2 regions of the Algoriphagus halophytocola genome follow, and region 2 is predicted to be linked to the other one. Evidence: riboswitches for the same ligand, from Rfam matches in the RefSeq annotation. Region 2 holds a riboswitch; the other holds the start of a gene.
The links. Region 2 has a riboswitch for cobalamin ahead of PBT90_RS14040 (TonB-dependent receptor). Riboswitches for the same ligand answer to the same signal wherever they lie in the genome.
Positions count from the first base shown of each region.

Region 1: it holds a riboswitch for cobalamin, as region 2 does, so the genes downstream of both, metE (5-methyltetrahydropteroyltriglutamate--homocysteine S-methyltransferase) here and PBT90_RS14040 (TonB-dependent receptor) in region 2, are expected to answer to the same signal.

Region 1 is NZ_CP115160.1:1,330,125-1,339,685, forward strand. Features, by position in the region: gene PBT90_RS05890 (tetratricopeptide repeat-containing sensor histidine kinase) at 1-1,182, opposite strand, end outside; gene PBT90_RS05895 (FG-GAP repeat domain-containing protein) at 1,390-2,886, shown strand; gene PBT90_RS05900 (ArdC family protein) at 3,164-3,463, shown strand; gene PBT90_RS05905 (hypothetical protein) at 3,926-4,516, shown strand; gene PBT90_RS05910 (DUF2490 domain-containing protein) at 4,518-5,204, shown strand; cobalamin riboswitch at 5,450-5,640, shown strand; gene metE (5-methyltetrahydropteroyltriglutamate--homocysteine S-methyltransferase) at 5,820-8,135, shown strand; gene PBT90_RS05920 (PadR family transcriptional regulator) at 8,756-9,094, shown strand; gene PBT90_RS05925 (ABC transporter permease) at 9,049-9,561, shown strand, end outside.
Region 2 is NZ_CP115160.1:3,368,927-3,378,487, forward strand. Features, by position in the region: gene PBT90_RS13995 (Dph6-related ATP pyrophosphatase) at 1-386, opposite strand, end outside; gene PBT90_RS14000 (DUF2147 domain-containing protein) at 536-886, opposite strand; gene PBT90_RS14005 (SgcJ/EcaC family oxidoreductase) at 1,284-1,730, opposite strand; gene PBT90_RS14010 (2Fe-2S iron-sulfur cluster-binding protein) at 1,940-2,260, opposite strand; gene PBT90_RS14015 (NAD(P)/FAD-dependent oxidoreductase) at 2,276-3,280, opposite strand; gene PBT90_RS14020 (MarR family winged helix-turn-helix transcriptional regulator) at 3,333-3,782, opposite strand; gene PBT90_RS14025 (ABC transporter ATP-binding protein) at 3,902-4,867, opposite strand; gene PBT90_RS14030 (iron ABC transporter permease) at 4,870-5,901, opposite strand; gene PBT90_RS14035 (ABC transporter substrate-binding protein) at 5,888-7,048, opposite strand; cobalamin riboswitch at 7,148-7,359, shown strand; gene PBT90_RS14040 (TonB-dependent receptor) at 7,473-9,332, shown strand; gene PBT90_RS14045 (YncE family protein) at 9,329-9,561, shown strand, end outside.

The DNA.
Region 1 (9,561 bases), 2.0 Mb from region 2:
CAATTTGAAATCAGCTTCCCTCTTTGACTCCAAGGCATCTCTTTTCTTCTTATTCAGGGTAAATAAAATTCCCATAATCAAAATCACCCCAATAGAACCAATGATTGAAATGTTTCGAATCAGGGTTTGTCTCTTTATTTCTTCTTGGCTGAGGGCATCCTTCAGCTCCATTTTATACTCCAGCTCCTTTCTGGTCAATTCAGATTTGTTTTCTTCTCCTAGTATACTGTCTCTAAGTGAGATATAGGCTCGGTAAGCTTTTAGACTTTCTTCAGAGTTGTTTAGTGAGTCATATACTAAATTGAGCACATTCCAGGCTTCTTTTTGCCGTTCCAGTGATCCGTTTTCTTTGGCTAATTCTAAGGAGTGTTCAGCCAGTACAAGAGCACTGTCATATTTCCCCCTTGAATGATATACTATCGCTAGGTTGCCCAATGCGGAAGATTTGGTGAGCTGATTGTCCTCTTGGGCCTTGGAAATTGCTTTTTTGAGATAAGGTTCAGCTTTTTCATACTGGCCAAATGATTTATATGTCTGTCCTATATTGTTCAGGATTACGGCCGTGAAATAGGTGAAATCATTGGATTCGGAGAGCTCTAACGCTTGTTCGAAATCCTTAATTGCGGCATCGAGTTGCTCAGTTTCTGAATAGATCAAAGCCCGGTTTACCAAGCCCACTACAATTCCATTCTCATTTGCCGATTTTCTGGAATTCTCTATGTAATCATTGTAGGCAGCAAGCGCTTCGTCATAGCGTTTTAGATCGGTGTAAATATTTCCCAAATTGTTGTGCAGGCTGGATTGGAAACCTATATCATCTAGGGTAGTGCTTTCCTTTAAGGCAAGCTGAGTATATTCCATTGCCCGAAGGAAATCCGAACCTATATAATAGGAAACGCCAATTTGGCGGAGTGAGAATGCTTTGCCTTTCTGATAAGCTATCTCCTCGGAAATTTCATAAGCTTGTTCTGCAAGTTCCAATGCCTCTTCTACATCATTCCAGACCACTGAATTGGAGAGGTTGATTAAAAGTTTTACACGAACGGTGTCTTTAGCCTTGTTCTTTGTCAACTCATTTCTGAGTGAGTCTGTAACACTTTGCTTTGCAATAGCTGAAAAGGAGATGAGGCATAGCGCCATAATCCAAAAAAATATGAATTGGGCTGATTTCAGTTTTCTCATAGTTGGTCGCAGTTAATAAAACAGTAGGTACAGTTAGTAAGTCTTGCTAAAAGATCTGATCAGATACAGCTAGATTAAGAGTAAAAGACAAGCTAAACAATGGTTTAAGTAGGTTAATCTCAGGTTATATACCAAACGTTTTTATAAAAGGATCTGATGTTTGGAACTTGTTTTCAGCTCGACACATACATAAAAACACATTTAGTTATGGGTAGAATAGTAATATTAATCTTAGTGTTATGCTTTTTCAGTGCTGCATGTGATACTGGTAATGATGATCAACCGGACGATTTTAGCATAGGAGGGAAAATTTTAGGGAATTCAGGAGAAGTTGTATTGAGGCTGAACGGGAATTCCGAAACCTTTGGTGGTGACTCTTTTACTTTTTCAGATATGCTTGCATTGGGCGAAGCTTATCAAGTCAGTTTTATATCAGCTGCTGATGGTCAAATTTGTGAGGTGTCCAATGGTGGAGGAAATATAGCTGGCAATGTGAGCGACATTGTGATTACCTGTGCCTCAGAAAGAACAGATGTTATTAATTATGATTTTACAGGAATTACGGGGAATTTATCGTCCGGTGATTTCAATGGTGATGGAATAGTTGACCTTGTATTTAGCATTAGGACTTTAGATGGACATCCCCAAGGTGGAAATTTAGAGCCTTTACGGGTGTTGTTTGGAAGTGGGAATGGAGGTTTTACAGCCTATCATGACCTTAGCTTATTTGGTGACCCAAACAGTAATCAGGTAGGGAGATATTTGGCAGTTGCGGATTTTGACCAAGACGGAATCCAAGATTTTGCCTTTGCCAACCCGACTACAATGGAGTTATTTAAAGGTAAAGCGGAAGGTGCACCAGAAGCATTAGAACATACTGGCTCCTACAGCGGTGAGCCTATTGAAATACTAGATGCCAATGGAGACGGTTTTCCTGATATTCTTACAGAAGTGGCGGGAGGCTCTGTAATAGATTATTTTGGCTTATATCTGAACCAGAGTGGTAAACTGGCAGACCCTTTATTTGTGGGTAATGTAATTGACCAAGATATCAAAGATCTAAAAATTGGCTACCCATTAAACTTCAGCATTGGGGATGTAGATGGGAATAATACGGAGGATATTATTGCAATTGTACAAACACCGTATCCAGGTGGTGAAAATGGAATAGGGCTAGTGGTTTTTAAGGGGGATGGCACAGGTAGCTTTTCTAACCCTACGGAAATAATCTATCTCAATCCAGATTTGTTTTTAGGCTCCCAATATTTCGATGAAGTATCAAGGGAAATAGGGCTTGGAGATCTAGATGGAGATGGTGATTTGGATGTAGTGTTGATGGCCTCTTCAAACTTTGTTCAGGTGCTTTTCAATGATGGTAAAGGATTATTTGCAGAGTCAGGAAAGTTTCAGGTAGGGGAGCGTCCGATTCACATTAAAATTATAGACCTGAACAACGACGGCTTGTTGGATATATTCACCTTAAATGCAGAGAGCAGGGATTTTAGTATTCTATATGGCCGAGGGGCTGGGCAGTTTGATGAGGCAATTCATACTTTCATCCATGAGGATGCTGAGCTATACGATGTAACTATGAATGATTTTGATGGAAATGATTTTATTGACATTGCAGTGGCTGAAAACACCAGTAGAAGTGAAAATATCCGCCGGGGAGCAATAAGATTGTTTTTTAACCCAGGACTTTAAAGGTTCAACCTTATTAACTGTTCATTTATTTGATTCTAGTAGGCTAAATTATGGGTTTTGACTAGCAAGTTTCCACTAGACACTCTGTATGAAAATAAGATTTTTTCCATTCCTTCTTCCGCCAATTTAGCCTGATCCCGTCACACGAGGCAAGAGACTTCGGCATAAAGCCCACGCACTTGCCTTTGCTGATTTATTCCGTTTCCTCTTGCAGGTAGTGCCGGTCTCAGGCTGGTGCAGCTTCATAAGTATTTGTCAAACCAAAACACAAAAGACTATGAAGACACTAGCAAAAACATCCACTAAGAGAAAAGGGGGAAAAGACTTTGGAAGAAACAAGGAGCGAGGTAAACAAAGCCCAAAGGGATCACCGGATATCTATCAGAAGTTTACCGACCTGATTATTGAGAAACTGGAGCAGGGGGTGATACCCTGGAAGCAGCCTTGGCATGAGATGGGAATGCCATCCAACTACCTGACCAAGAAACCCTACAAGGGGATCAATCTTTGGCTTTTATTATCCTGTGGTCCACACCATCAGCTTACTGGTAAATTCCCGCACAGGAAATTCCCATGAGGTCGAAATGGCAAAACAGTAGGTTTAATAGGCTGGGTTAGTCTCTGAAATAATTTCTCCGTTTAAAATTTTATGATTATCCGCTTTCTTACCAGTAGCGAGAGAAATTATGGGTTAAGGTTTTTTTCTACGTGCTGTGGGCAGTGGACTGTTGTCGGTGGACGATTATCCGCTACTATCCAGCCTCATTCTTTAACTATTGGCATCATTGCGGATAATCAGATAAAATTTTTTCCATAAAGAATGGTGATAGGTTCCAATCCAAAAAAACTGAAAATAGTAAACTGCCGATACCATTCAGAATTTGGTAATAAGATGGATACTTATGGCGATCCCACCCTGTCCTAAGGTCGATCGGACTTCAATTAAGCAGGGAAAAAGGCAAATAAATCCATTAAATTTTAAGCTTTTACTTAAGTTTATCGTATTTATTTCAATTACGATTGCTCAAGAATGAAATCCATGCTAAAACTTATTCTCAAACCTACTCCAATTCTGATCTTCTGTTGGATGATCTCCGGGGCTCTTTTTGCTCAGGACAAAATCGAGAGAGAGCTTCGTGTGGAGGAAAAAGAAGTTCCTAAAGAGGCCAGAGATTGGCTCTATGATGCTTTCGAAACTACAAAAAGACCAAAATGGTATCAGGAAATCTTCGAATCAGGGTATTCCTATGAAGCCAAATTCAAGTTAATAGGTAAGTTTTATAGCGTAGAATTTGACTCTTTGGGTTTGATTCAAGACGTAGAAATTGAGGTAGATTTTAAAGAGCTACCAAAGGAAGTTCAAGCTGGCTTGGAGGATTATCTTCTTGATGAGTATAAAAGTTCAGATATAAAACGGATTCAAATCCAATATTCTGGCAAAGCAGACGACCTGGAAGATTTTTTTGATGAGAATAGTCTAGAAGGAATCCTGACCCGCTTCGAAATAGAATTTGTAGGTCCTGATGAGACTGGAGCCTCGCAGCTATTTGAGGGCTTGTTTTCTGAAAAGGGCACTCTCATCTTTAAACGCAAAATAGCCTTGGTACCTAGTGAAAACCTCTTGTATTAAGATGAGAAAGTTTTACTTGACTAGTTTACTGTTACTTCTAAGTTTGGAGACTTCTTTTGCTCAGGACCCTCAGTTTTTTACTGGATTCTTTCCCGAAGCAGCACTAACTAAGAAGTTGAAGAATGATCAAAAGATAATTTTTAAAATTGAGCATCAGGATATTTTCTATAACAATTCCGGCGATCAAAAAGATGAATTGCAATTCACCCACTACAGGACGGACTTGATGGGTTTTTATGATTTCAAATTGAACCCTTCAAAAAGTATCGCATTTGGGGTATTTCACAGAATTCAAAAGGGGGCAAATGCCAATAGGATTATTCAGCAATTTGCCGCAGTAAACCGCCTGAGAGGATTGAAACTGGCACATCGTTTTCGTACAGATCAAACCTTCACCAAAGGTGATCCCTTAGAAATCAGACTTCGGTACCGACTAGCAACAGAAATTCCGCTTTCAGGGAGTACCTTAGATCCTGGAGAGCATTATTTGCTTTTATCTAATGAACCTATTTTTAGTCTTCAGGGCGGGGAGTTCGAAATCGAAAATCGCTTGGTATTATCCCTCGGTAAACTGATTGCTTCCAGTCAAAAACTAGAGTGGAGTTTAGATTACCGTACCGACAAATTTATTCAGGAAGGTTTCCGAACTCGTCTATGGGCAAAGGTTGGGTATTTTTATAGCTTTTGACTCCAGGCATCTCTCTACCATTGCCGGAAGTAGGGTAGGATAACTTGACAAATTCACATGAGCAGCACGAATTTTTTCACGTTTAAAAAACACAGGCATTAATAAATTTTACTCGCTCCATCTGCTAGGGAGCTAAAGCTGACCCCAGAACAAAAATGCGAACCGGAGAACCTGCCCCTCACAATTAAAAATTTGGGTTTCTAAATTTATCGTATATTCGCCCCCTATAAGTTCTTTACTTTATTTCTTCATCAACCGGAAAAGGTTATACTTAACTGTGTATTAATAGGGAATCGTGTGAAAATCACGAACTGTCGCGCAACTGTAAGTAACACCAAAAGGTTTTGCCAATATAAATCCACTGTTCTACTAATAGGATGGGAAGGAAGGTAAAACTGTTACAAGTCAGGAGACCTGCCTGTTCCGAATTGACAATGCTTTCGCGATTTGAAGCATCTAGTCAGGTCTGATACATCCAGCATAATACTAGGGGAGTATTGTGTCTTTTTTCGTTTTGGATGTATTCCCTTTCTTACTATTCATTTCCTACCAAGCATTGTGAAGTTCAGCAAAAGGGCTTTTAACTGATTTATTCATCATTTAAAAACCAACAAAATGCTAACAAGCAATCTAGGCTACCCGCGAATTGGTGGCAACAGAGAATTGAAAAAAGCCTGTGAACAGTATTGGTCAGGCAAAACATCGGTTAAAGAACTGATAAACGCAGGACACAGTATCCGTCAGCAAAATTGGCAAATCCAAAAAAATGCAGGGATTGACCTAATTCCCTCCAATGACTTTTCCTTTTACGATCAAGTGTTGGATATGTCCCTAACGGTCGGGGCAATTCCCGAACGTTACCATGAAGTAATTCTGAACAACAAGAAAACCGAACTTGACCTGTATTTCGCCATGGCCAGAGGTTATCAGAAAGAAGGATTGGATATTACCGCAATGGAAATGACAAAATGGTTTGATACCAACTACCATTACATTGTTCCCGAATTCCATAAAAACCAAAAGTTCAAGCTGTTTTCTACCAAAGTTGTAGATGAATTTAATGAAGCAAAATATTCAGGTTTTGTGACCAAACCAGTGATTATTGGAGCGGTTTCCTATTTGCTTTTAGGCAAGGAAAAGGAAGCCGGTTTTGACCGATTGGACTTAATTAAAAATTTGCTGCCGGTTTACCTGGATGTTCTCGACAGATTAAATGATTCTGGCGTAGAATGGGTGCAGTTTGACGAGCCATTTTTGGCATTGGATTTAAGCGACAAAGCAAAAGAAGCGTTCCGATTTGTTTATGCCGAAATCAGAAAAGCATTTCCATTTATCAACATCACCATTGCCAATTATTTTGATTGCTTTGCTGACAACTTGGATCTGGCGCTTTCGCTTCCTGTAAACGTTTTGCATTTAGACTTGGTGCGTTGCCCCAAACAGTTAGACGATATTTTGGAAAGCGACAAACTGTCTCCAAAAACTCAATTATCGCTTGGCCTTGTGGACGGTAGAAACGTATGGAAAAACGATTTTGAAAATTCACTGGCGCTGATCCATAAGGCCATTCGCAAAATTGGCCAAGACAGAATTTTGATAGCACCGTCTTGTTCACTGCTTCATTCACCCTGCGACCTGGATTTTGAAACAGCGCTAAATCCCGAAATAAAACAGTGGCTTGCCTTTGCCAAACAAAAACTGGATGAAATTGTAACGCTGAAACAATTAGCAGTGGGAGACCAAAACGCAGCAGAGAAATTAGAAGAAAACAGATTGGCTAACACCAGGCGCAGTACCTCTGATTTGGTGCACAACAACAAGGTAAAAGAACGTGTGCTTGCTATCACAGACAAACACGCACAACGGGAAAGTGAATTTGCCATCCGAAAGAAAATACAACACCAAGCGTTGAATTTGCCTTTGTTTCCGACCACCACAATCGGTTCATTTCCCCAAACGGCAGAAGTACGCAGTTGGAGAGCAAAATTTAAAAAAGGAAAGTTAAGCCAACAACAATACGATGAGCTAATTGCCAGGGAAACAGAAGAGACTATTCGTTTTCAGGAACAAATAGGTATTGATGTTTTGGTACATGGAGAGTTTGAACGCAACGACATGGTGGAATATTTTGGCGAGCAACTCGAAGGATTTGCATTTACGAAATACGGATGGGTACAAAGCTACGGGAGCAGATGTGTAAAACCACCGATTATTTTTGGAGACGTTTCCCGTCCAGCACCTATGACAGTGAAATGGTCGTCATATGCACAAACACTAACCCAAAAATTAGTGAAGGGTATGTTGACAGGTCCCGTGACCATTCTTCAGTGGTCGTTTGTTAGAAATGACCAACCACGTTCTCAAACCTGCACACAGATAGCATTGGCTATACGCGATGAAGTATGCGACCTCGAAAAAGCAAACATCAAAGTAATTCAAATCGATGAACCTGCTATTCGTGAAGGATTGCCTTTGCGCAAAGCCGACTGGCAAGCCTATTTGCAATGGGCGGTACGTGCCTTCAGAATAGCTGCAAGTGCTGTGAATGATGCAACACAAATCCATACACACATGTGTTATTCAGAGTTTAATGACATCATTCAAAACATTGCAGACATGGATGCAGATGTTATTACTATTGAGTGTTCACGTTCGCAAATGGAATTGTTAGACGCCTTTGCTGATTTCAATTATCCGAACGAAATCGGCCCAGGGGTTTACGATATTCATTCCCCACGGGTGCCGTCTAAAGATGAAATGCTCAATCTTTTGGAAAAAGCACAAGCTGTAATTCCTGCCCATCAACTTTGGGTCAACCCTGATTGCGGACTGAAAACCCGCCATTGGGAAGAAACCAAAAAAGCCTTGATTGAAATGGTAAGTGCAGCAAGAGAAATACGACAAATGATAGAAAATCCAGTTGCTTCTTAAGAAGATATACAGCAGGTAGCCTTGCGGGGCTACTTGCATCTTAAAGATCAATTAAATAAGAAAGCATAGGGGTTAAACTTCTAGATTAGCATTTTTGGAGTAATTTTTTTTGCCCTCCAGCGTCTTGCTCCCTATCTGCCCAAATTTACACCAAAGAGATCAATCGGAGTTTTTTTAGTTATTGAGATCAAAAAACAAGAGCGTATACGGAAAAATGAGCGCAACTTTAATTCAGTCTGCCGGCAAGTTTGTGACTGCTGGGGATGAAGCAGTGATTTAGGGGCTCCTGTATTTTTGGTAACCATGAGTGCCCTCCTCTCTTTAACCCGGATTTTGCATTAGTTTTCGTGATGAGGGCAGTATTGCAATAAAATCAGGTTGTTTGGAGATTGAGGCATAGCGCTGCTATGCTGAAGTCGAAAGCAGCAACGTAGTGCCTAATTTTGAAGTAATTGCAATTGCTAATGCATAATGCGGGTTTAATCTTCTTGTCCCAAAACCGAACGAAATCGTCCACTTTTACTTGAAAAGTATTCCAAACAGGCGTCAAAACAAACGTTAGAAGGCGTTTTTGGTTTGGCATTATTTTAATACTACAAATAGGAATAAATTCTATTGAAATGAAGAAGTACCAATTAGGAGAATTTGAGGAAGTGGTCATGCTTACCGTTGGGGTCCTATTTGATGAGGCCTATGGGGTTTCCATCAAAAATGAAATAGAAAGCAGATTGAATCGCAGTGTGAGTGTAGGAGCCTTGCAGACCGCACTGAAAAGACTGGATGAGAAAGGATACCTGAAATCAAGGGAGGGAGAAAGTACCAAAGAACGAGCAGGTCGTCCTAAAAAATACTTTCGTATTACAGCCCTTGGCAAGGAAGCAATGCACTATACCAGACAAACTAGGGAAGAGCTTTGGAATTCTATTCCGGAGGTAGCCTGGAAACTCAAGCTTACCTAAGATATACGATGCAAAAGGAAATCAAGCCACCCCGGTTGTTTCTTCGATTTTTCCGCTGGTTTTGCACTAAAGAATTACTCGATTCTATAGAGGGTGATTTGCTGGAGCTATATCATGATCGTTTGGAAAAGGAGGGGAGATTTAAAGCTGATAGCAAGTTTATATGGGATGTCCTGCTCTTATTCAGGCCGGGAATTATAGGAATCAAAAACAGCGAATATAAAACTAATCACATCGATATGTTTCTCAATAATTTTAAAATCGCCAGAAGGACACTTTGGAAAAACAAGACATCTACCCTCATCAACATGCTTGGCTTATCCATCGGGATTACCTCTTGCTTATTGATTGCCATGTTTATCAATCATGAAATGAGCTATGATTCCTTTCAGCCCAATGCAAAAAGAATAGGTAGGGTAGTGATGGAATATTCCTTTTTGGGCTCAGATGAAAGTGAAAAGGGTACG
Region 2 (9,561 bases):
TTCCAGAGCGGAAAAACACCGGTCAAATCTAACTCTGCCAGTTTATTCTCACGGTAAGTTCTCAGATCTTCCAGAAATATATCCCCGAAGATTGATGCTGCGACCCCTTGCCTTTTCAACTCCGAAAGTGTTTCTCGCATCGTCTGCTCATACACTTCCATCGAGGGCATATCCGGAACCTGCATTTTAACCAGGGGAATATCCATGCTTTTTGCCTGCAATTCCAGCAATTCAGACCGGACGCCGTGCATGGATATGCGCTGATATTTCTCACTGATACTGGTGAGCAAGCATGCAATTTCAAATTCCTGAGATTGCTGTAGTTTATACAAAGTAAGTGCGGAATCCTTTCCTCCGCTCCAATTGAGAAGTGCTTTTTGGCTCATGATAGTCTTCAGATAAATGTCAAAAATATTCAAAGCTAGCTAAAAGAATACTGCTGCGGCAGAACTTGAGCTCATTTGTTTCTAAAAGCAAAAAGCCTATCTCAGCAGGTCACTGCTAAAATAGGCTTTAAAGACATGCTAGCTCTGGATTATTCCTCTACCCGTGTGAGCTTCATTTCTCCTCTTTGAGAGACCACTTTCAGCTCGTCCGTGGACACAACTTCACCTTTATGGGATACCGTCATATCTTGGATAGCAAAATCATAACTGAATTTACTTCCATCTACTTTGCCGTTTTCCAAAGGGATCTCTCCCATTTGAGATGCTATAGTTCCGGTTAAAGCTCCATTTTCAACTTTATAGTTGAAGGTCAATTCCATCTCCCCTTGCGGTCCAGAGAGGGTAGTTTTCCATTTTCCGGTAATGTCACTTTGCGCATAAGCGGTCATGCTTGCTATTACTAAGAAAAAGCAGAGCATTGATAATTTTTTGAAAATCATAATCATTAAGGGTTTAGGTTTAAATGAGTTTAAGAAAATTGTACTTAAGAATGCTAAGATATTTTTAGTTATCAATATCGAAACAACTTCAAAAAATAGTTATTTATCTGACAATTAGCAAAATATAAGAACGGATGAGTAAGTACGGATGCTGAATTCTAGAAGATTTTGAATATTTGAGTAGCTCTGTATGGTCACTTCATCAAAGCTTTGACGATCATCCAACACTAAAACGGACGGTTTAACGCATATCTATAGGTCCACTTATCCTTACTCTAAAAATACAGAAATACACGCATGGCATTATGAATAAGCAGGTCAGTAACTGAAACCAAAGTACAGTTTCCCTCCTGCTGTTCAAGCAAAAACCGAAGGCTACTTCCTGATTCCATGAAATTCAATTCCCCGCAGGCAACATATTCCGTATCGCGGAGATTTTCCATTGCTCTGTCTCCGTCACTACCAAAAATGTGCTCCACATTTTCCGTACCGTTCCTGAGGAATTTTTGATTTCATAGTGAGCATCTACAATCGCCACATCTGGGTTCAGAAAGCGTATAGACTCCAATTTCAGGCTTCGCTCGCCCGGGTTTTCAGCAGAACTTTCCATCATTCCTTTCACAGCCTCGTCTATTCCTTTTCGCCAAACTCCAGAGGAAACCAATTGATCCACATCTTCTACCAGTATTTCCCTTAGTAAAACCGTATCATTCGTTTCCCTAGCCTGGGAATAAGAACTGATCAAATCCATGATTTCCCGGGATTCACCTTTGGTATTCAAAGGGTTTTGAGAGAAAGCTGAGGAGCTGATAAGGAGTAAGAAAAGGATGCTGAGGGATTTCATGGCAATTCAGTTTGACGTAATTTACGCTTTTTCTAAACGACAAAACAAGTCCAGTTTCTAGTGATGCAGAACAACTGTGCCCTTTGTGTAACCTCCGCTAACTTTGTGGTTTAAAAAAAAACAAAGCCACCCATTCCTGAGTGGCTGTAATATTTAATTCGAAAGTCCAGCCTTCTGGTAAAGCAGAACAGCCCGGAAGTTGAAATCGCTTACTGATCTTCTCCTCTGAGTTTGATAATTGACCCTTCTAGAATATCTCCTATCCGGATTTGACAAGCCAGCCTGGACGTAGGGTAATACTCTGGCAAGTTCTCCAATTGGTCCAATTCTATATCAGTGGCCTCGCCCAGCTCATCTTTTCCCTCCAGCACTTCCACATGACAGGTAGCACAAAGGGCCATACCCCCACAAGTGGCTAAAACCGGATATTCTGAAGCTTTTAGTATCTCCATTAGGCTAAAGCCCATATCATCAGGAGCTTCGATTTCTTGACGGTTACCGTCGTGATCTTCTACAGTGAAATTTACCATGCCGCAAAAATAAGATTAAAATGAATTTACACCATTAACAGTCGTGTATTTGAAGCTCAACTTCTGATCTGGATACACATATTTAAAGGCGGAATGCATCATAATCGCTGCTTCATGAAATCCACAAAGTATCAATTTCAGCTTTCCTGGGTAGGTATTGATATCACCTATAGCGTAGATTCGCTCCACTCCTGTAGAGTAATCACGCGTATCTACTTCGATCGCATTTTTATCAATACTCAAGCCCCAATCTGCGATGGGACCCAGTTTTGGGCTCAAACCAAAAAGAGGGATCAGGTAATCTGTTTCAATCACATGCTCAACTTTGGACTTATCCATAAAAGTGACTGAATCCAATTTGCCATTGCCGCTCAATTGCTTCAGGTTAGCAGACAGAATCAGGTCTATTTTACCATTATTTGCCAAATCAAAAACCTTCGCTGCAGAGTCTGGAGCGCCTCGGAAGGTCTCATTTCTGTGTACCAAGGTCACCTTTTTGGCAACTTTTGAAAGGAAAATGGTCCAGTCAAGAGCGGAATCACCACCACCTGCCAGCACTACATTTTTGTCACGGAACTTCTCTGGGTCTTTCACCATATAAGTCACGCCATTTCCCTCATAGAGCTCTAGGTTTTCAATCGCAGGTTTTCTAGGTTCGAAACAACCTAATCCGCCGGCAATAATAACCACCTGCGCATGAACCTTAGTCTTGTCGCTGGTAGTGACTATAAAAGAGCCATCCTCCTGCTTATCCAGATGATCTACTCGCTCACCTAAAGTAAAAGTAGGAGAGAAAGGTTTGGCCTGCTCCATCAGGTTATCCACCAAATCCTGGGCATTCACTTCAGGATAGCCCGGAATATCGTAAATCGGCTTCTGAGGATAGATCTCCGAAAGCTGACCACCCACCTGAGGCAGGGCATCAATTAGATGACAACGCATTTTCAGCAAACCAGCTTCGAAAACTGCAAATAGGCCCACAGGGCCGGCTCCGATAATACAAAGGTCTGTATGGATCATGATGTATAAAATTTGGGGTGCTTCCCCGGTTAAAAGTTTCCTTTTTTATTATTTATTGATCAAGAGATTCCCCGTTGAGATTTTGATAAATCGTGTTGAGAATCCGCTTAAACTCTTCGAAATCATGGGGACTCAAATTTTCCCAGGCTTTCTCTCTAATCTGATGAATCTCAGGACGTAAGGCAGTGACTTTTTCCACACCTGTATCCGTCAAATGCAACTGAAAACTCCTTCTGTCCTGCGGATGGGGCACTCGCTCCACATATCCTTTTTTGCATAGCAAATCAATAATACGGGTAAGCGTAGGATGATCTTTGAATACCAAATTTGCCAACTCCGTCTGACTCAACAAATCATTTTCAGAAAGGTTTTTCAGCACTAACCATTGATCCACCGTCACATCAAAATCCCCAGACTTAAACTGCTGCTGAGCATATTGCTTCACTTTACGGGCCGTTCGGTCCAATAGAAATGAATATTTAGAATACTGCTCTTGTGTCATACCAATAGTTAGTGTGACAAATATATGAAAAATCTGGCTGGACAATACTATTCTCTATAATTTTTATGGGGTTTGTAGGTTTTAGGCAAAAATTTATCCTTCGAGCTCAAAAGAAAGTCTCAGAGCTTAGCCTCAATAAACTCCTCAATCCTACTATAAACTAACCCCTTATAACTTAATGAAAATGGATTTTCACTGACTTCAATCACCTCATCCAACTCCTTGAAACCGGCTTTTTCAAGCGCTTTCGAGACCCAAGAAACCAAGTCTTCTGGACCTGAAATATCAAGTTTCCGCTTTTGATTTTCTAATTCAATCCTTCCCTTTTCCACAGAAAAATGGAATTTCTTTCCCGGAAGCAATTGATTGATTTGCCCGGAAATCACCAGATCCTCCGGCAACCCTGAAATCAACGGAGTGCCGCAATTCAGCAACCAAAACCTATCAGCAGTTTCCAAAGCGATTTCCAAATCATGGGTCACCACGAGGATGGACTTTCCTTGAGTCTTTGCGATTTCCCGGAGCAAATGCATAATCTCGTAGCGATTTACCAAATCCAGATGAGCAGTAGGCTCATCCAAGACCATCACTTTCCCATCCTGAGCCAGCGCCCTTGCGATCAACGCTTTTTGTCGCTGACCGTCGCTGATTTCAGAAAGTCGTTCATCTCGTAAATACTCGATTTTTGTAGCCAAAAGTGCATTTCGAACCACTTCCTTATCCTTTTCCTCCAGCTTTCCTGTCCATCCTGTATGGGGAATTCTACCCATAGCTACCAATTGCACTACGGTCATATTTCCCGGCAAAAATGGCTCAGTCAAAACCACTGAAAGTTCCTTTGCTAATTCCTCATTTGAATACTCAGAAATGGTTTTTTTATGGAGCAAAACTTCACCTCGGAAGGGCTTCAATTGACCTAAAACAGCCTTCACAAGGGTTGATTTCCCGACACCATTTGGTCCCAGCAAACAGGTCATTTCGCCGGAAAAGAGCTCAAATTCCAATCCATTTAGAATTTCCTTTTTCATATTGCCTTTGGAGTATCCAAGGCTAAGATTTCTACCGATGATTGATGCTTTTCTCATGGCTAGAATTCTTTACTGAAGTTTTTGCGAAGCACCAAACCGATCACTATCGGAGCTCCAACAAGTGATGTAATTGCATTAATGGGTAAGGTCTGTGCAGATCCAGGAAGCTGACCTACGGCATCACATAGAAGCAACAAACTTGCTCCTACCAAGGCTGAAGCTGGAAACAGGATTCTATGGTCAGAGGTTTTCCAGACAATTCTAGCCAAATGTGGCACCGCAATTCCTATAAAAGCAATCGGCCCACAAAATGCAGTAACACTTCCAGCCAACAATCCTGTACTGAGAATCATCAACCAACGCAGACGTTCAGGATTGACCCCCATGCTTTTGGCATAACTCTCGCCCAGTAGCATTCCATTATAGGATTTGACTGAGGCGATCACGGGTACGATTCCGATGACATTCACCAAACCAAGAACCCAAACCTGGCCCCAAACCAATCCGCCTAGACTTCCCATGGACCAAATGGTAAAAAGCTTCAATGCTTCCGCTCCTGAAAAATAAGAAAGAACAGATATCACAGCCGAAACCGCAGAACCAAACATCAGCCCGACGATCAAAAGCGTCATGCTGTCTTTCACTTTCCAAGCTACCAAACTCACGGTCAGCAATACCAAACTAGCACCCAACGTCCCTGCAATGGCGATAGCCCAAGGATTAATCGCCCCACCAAAAGCAGCTAGTCCAAAAGCAGAACCAGCAAGCATCAAAATCGCCACCCCAAGCCCCGCGCCTGAACTAATCCCCAATACAAACGGTCCTGCTAATGGATTCCTGAAAAAAGTCTGCATCTGCAAACCACTGATGCTGAGTCCTATTCCTGCCAAAATAGCGACCAAAGCTTTTGGGATTCTGTAGTTCAAAATAATCTGTTCCCGTGACGCTTTTGTCCATTCTCCAGTGAAAATTCCTGAAAGAATTTCGTTCGGTGAAATAGACACGGATCCCAAACTGACATTCAGCAGAAAACTGAAAAGCAGCAGAACCAACGCGGCCGAGAGAAGAAGAAATGGACTATTTTTTTGCATGGAGTTGTTGATAAAAATACAACTCATACGCTGGAAGTAAATCAGGATGAAGGATTTTGATCAAATCTTTTAGAATCAAATCCGGTCGCATGTAGCCCAACTCAAAATACTCCAACCCTCCTTCTCTACCTCGCTTTTGGGTGTATGAAAACACATTTCCTGATTTGAAGGCCTTAAATGCCTTATAGCGAGTCTCTGCATTCCCCATAGTTTCTAAATCCAGAAAATCAGCGGATCCTATCCAAAAATCAGCTTCCAATGCATTTTCAAGCACATATTCATAGTTCAGTTGCGCAGAACCAGTTCCTTTTTGATCGGAGAAAATATAGTCGCCACCAGCATTTTGTAGGATCTTCGCCCCCCAACTTTCACTTCCCGGGGCATACCAAATATCCTGATAAAGCACCCCGCTCAGCACAGTAGGCCGAAGTGAATCAACAATCGAATCACTCAATTTCTCAGCTTCCAAATAGTCATTTTCCACCTGCTCAAAAGCTAGTTTCGATTCCTCATATTTCCCTAAAAGCACCCCTGTAAACTTAATCCATTCCGCTCTTCCTAGCGGATGTTGCTCCACATATTCTCCATTAATTACTGCGGGAATCTCAGCCTGTGCCAGCAAATCCAAGTACTTCAGATCATCTCCCAGCGTAGAAATCATGATCCAATCCGGAGCCAAATCGATCACCATTTCTGTATTTGCCGAAGGCCCTGAACCCAAGTCAGTAACATTCCCAGCATCAATATGTTGCCATGTTTTTTCCGATGAAATCAGGTCCAGATTCGGAAATCCAATCAACTTTTTCGTTTCATCCAGCATATCCAAATGTGGGATTTGAGTAGTCGAAGTCAGGATGACTTTTTCTACCGGGAGCTGAATGATTGCATCGAAATTCCCGGTTGGTTTTTCAGCATTTTCTTCCAAAACCAAATAGGAAAAAATTCTATCTGCACCCGTCCATGGCTGAGTCACTTCTACCTTCCAAAAGTTTTCTCCCTTAGAAATAGTAAAGCCAGATGCATAGCTTATGACTAATTTTTCTAGCGTATTTTCACCCTTGCCCACTTTCTCATTGCACCCTGAAAAAGAAAGGATTACGAACAAAAACAGTAAAGAAAAAAAGAAACTAATTCGATGGTTTTTCACAGATTTTATTGGAATAATTGAAGCCCAAAATAAGCTCGGGAATTCGCCACTTCCAAAATTTGTCTCTAAACAGATTTTTTTTCTAAGCTTTCCCGATCTACTTTTGCAGCCGAAATAGGTTCCCAAACTCGCAACTGAGCTCTTGGGATTAAAAGGGAATTTGGTGTAAAACCAAAGCTGTCCCCGCAACTGTAAACCGAGCGGATTTTTCCGCAGATTTGTCAACCATGCCATTGTTCCGAAACCAATTCGGGATGAGAAGGCGGCAAATTTAGGTGAGCCAGGAGACCTGCCCGTTTCTGTTGATTCTGTGCTTTCGGAGGAAAAGCGACGAAGAATGTACCCGAGTCGCATTTTGCGGTTCCGATCCTTTCTTCCCATTTCTCTTCAAGCCCGAATCGGATTTAAACTAATTCGATCAGGCATGACTTTGCTCTTGTGGGTTTACTCTTTTGTGGGCTTTAGCCCGATCAGTCAGGATACGATTCCTCTGGCTGAGGTGGAAGTCTATGCGCCGGCTTTGGATAGATTTGCCCAAGGGCAAAAAGTTATCAGCTGGTCAAAAAAGGATTTGCAGGACTTCCAGGGAAGATCTCTTGGAAATATTTTGCAAGAGCAATCACCGGTTTTCGTGAGGCAATACGGAGCAGGAATGATCGCTTCCCCATCTTTTCGCGGTACTTCAGCAGGTCATACTGCAGTTTTTTGGAACGGCTTACCCATCAACAGTCCCTCACTCGGGCAAAGTGACTTATCCATTCTACCTATTTCCGCCATCGATCAAGTGAGTTTGCAGTTCGGCAATGCAGGAGCACTTTTCGGAAATGAAGCCATTGGAGGTTCTGTTCATTTAGGCACCGAAACCGAATTTGCCAAGGGGTTTCAGGCTAGAATTTCTCAGCAGTTCGGAAGCTTTGGTTTGTTTAATTCTTCAGCTTTTGCAGGATTTTCTACCTCTAACTTCAGTAGCAAAACGAAAATTTACAGGGAGTTTGCCAAAAACAATTTTCCCTACAAAGACTTGGGACAATTTGGTACGCCGGAAGTAAAAGAAGATCATGCGCAGTTTGAGCAAATCGGTCTTGCACAGGATCTGGCTTGGAATCTGAATGAAAACAACCAATTGAAAACAGCTTTCTGGTGGAATAAAACCAACCGGGAAGTTCAGCCTGTCATCGGCTCAAACACTGAAGATGAACAGGAAGATCAAGCTTTCCGCGCTGTAATAGATTATTTCCATTTTGAAGAAAAATCGGTCTGGAATCTGAAAACGGGTTTTGTAAGAAATGAGCAACTGTTCAATGCGAGTCAAAACAACAGCACACAATACTTTATGGCTGGTGATTGGGATCAGGAAATTTCCACCAAATGGACTTCAAAATTTGGCACCAGATATACGCTGACCAAAGGTGATCTCAGCACCTACCAAGCTGAGGATAATCGAATTGAGTTGTATCAAAGCACAAATTTCTCCCCTTCTGAAAAGCTCTCATTTGCGTTAAATCTTAGGCAATTGGTTTATGATGGCACTTTTGCTCCCTTTACTCCCAACCTTGGAATGGATTGGAGCTTTTGGAACAGAAACTCGCAGTCCTTACAACTTAAAACTTCCTTCGGGAAAGGCTTTAAAGTCCCGACGCTGAATGATAGATTCTGGAATCCCGGAGGCAATCCAGACCTACTTCCCGAAGAAAGCCTAAGCGGAGAAATCGGCCTGACTTGGAACAAAACAGGAAATCTTAACTGGAAACAAAGCTTGACTTATTACAAAATGTCTGTGGATAACTGGATAATCTGGCTGCCAAAAGGAAGTTTCTGGACTCCGGAAAATATCAAAAAGGTCAGTAATGAAGGTGTAGAATATCAAGGAAGTTTGGATGGAACTGTTGGGACTTGGAATTGGGATCTAAATATATCCTATACCTTCTCCAAAGCAGTAACCACCAAAGGAACGGACGAAAATGACCAATCGGTAGGCAAGCAATTGCCTTACTCTCCACAGCATCAGGCTAACGCAAAACTCAGAGTAGAGATGCAGGACTTTTCGGCCTTTGCGAGCACATTTTACGTGGGAGAACGATCAGTTACGGCGGATAACCCGCGCCTGATGCCATCTTATCAGCTTTTCAATTTGGGACTTGGCTACAGCGGAATTCAGCTGGGCAAAGTCCGTTTTCCACTCAGTTTTCAAATCAACAATATTCTCGACACCGACTATCAGGTGCTCTACTTGAGAGCCATGCCAGGAAGATCTTTTCAATTTAACTTATCCATACTATTATGAACTTAAAACAATTTCTCTGGGCTTCAGCCTTGATTTCTATCTCTTTTGCCTGCTCCGACAGTGGAGATGAAAAGCCATTAGGCAAGTATGAATCCGGCATATTGATCATGAATGAGGGGAACTTCGGTACCAATGACGGAGAAGTCTATCACCTCAACCCAAACACGAAAGAACTGCTTCCAAACATTTTTGAAGCAGAAAATGCACGCCCATTTGCAGGTTTGTTGGA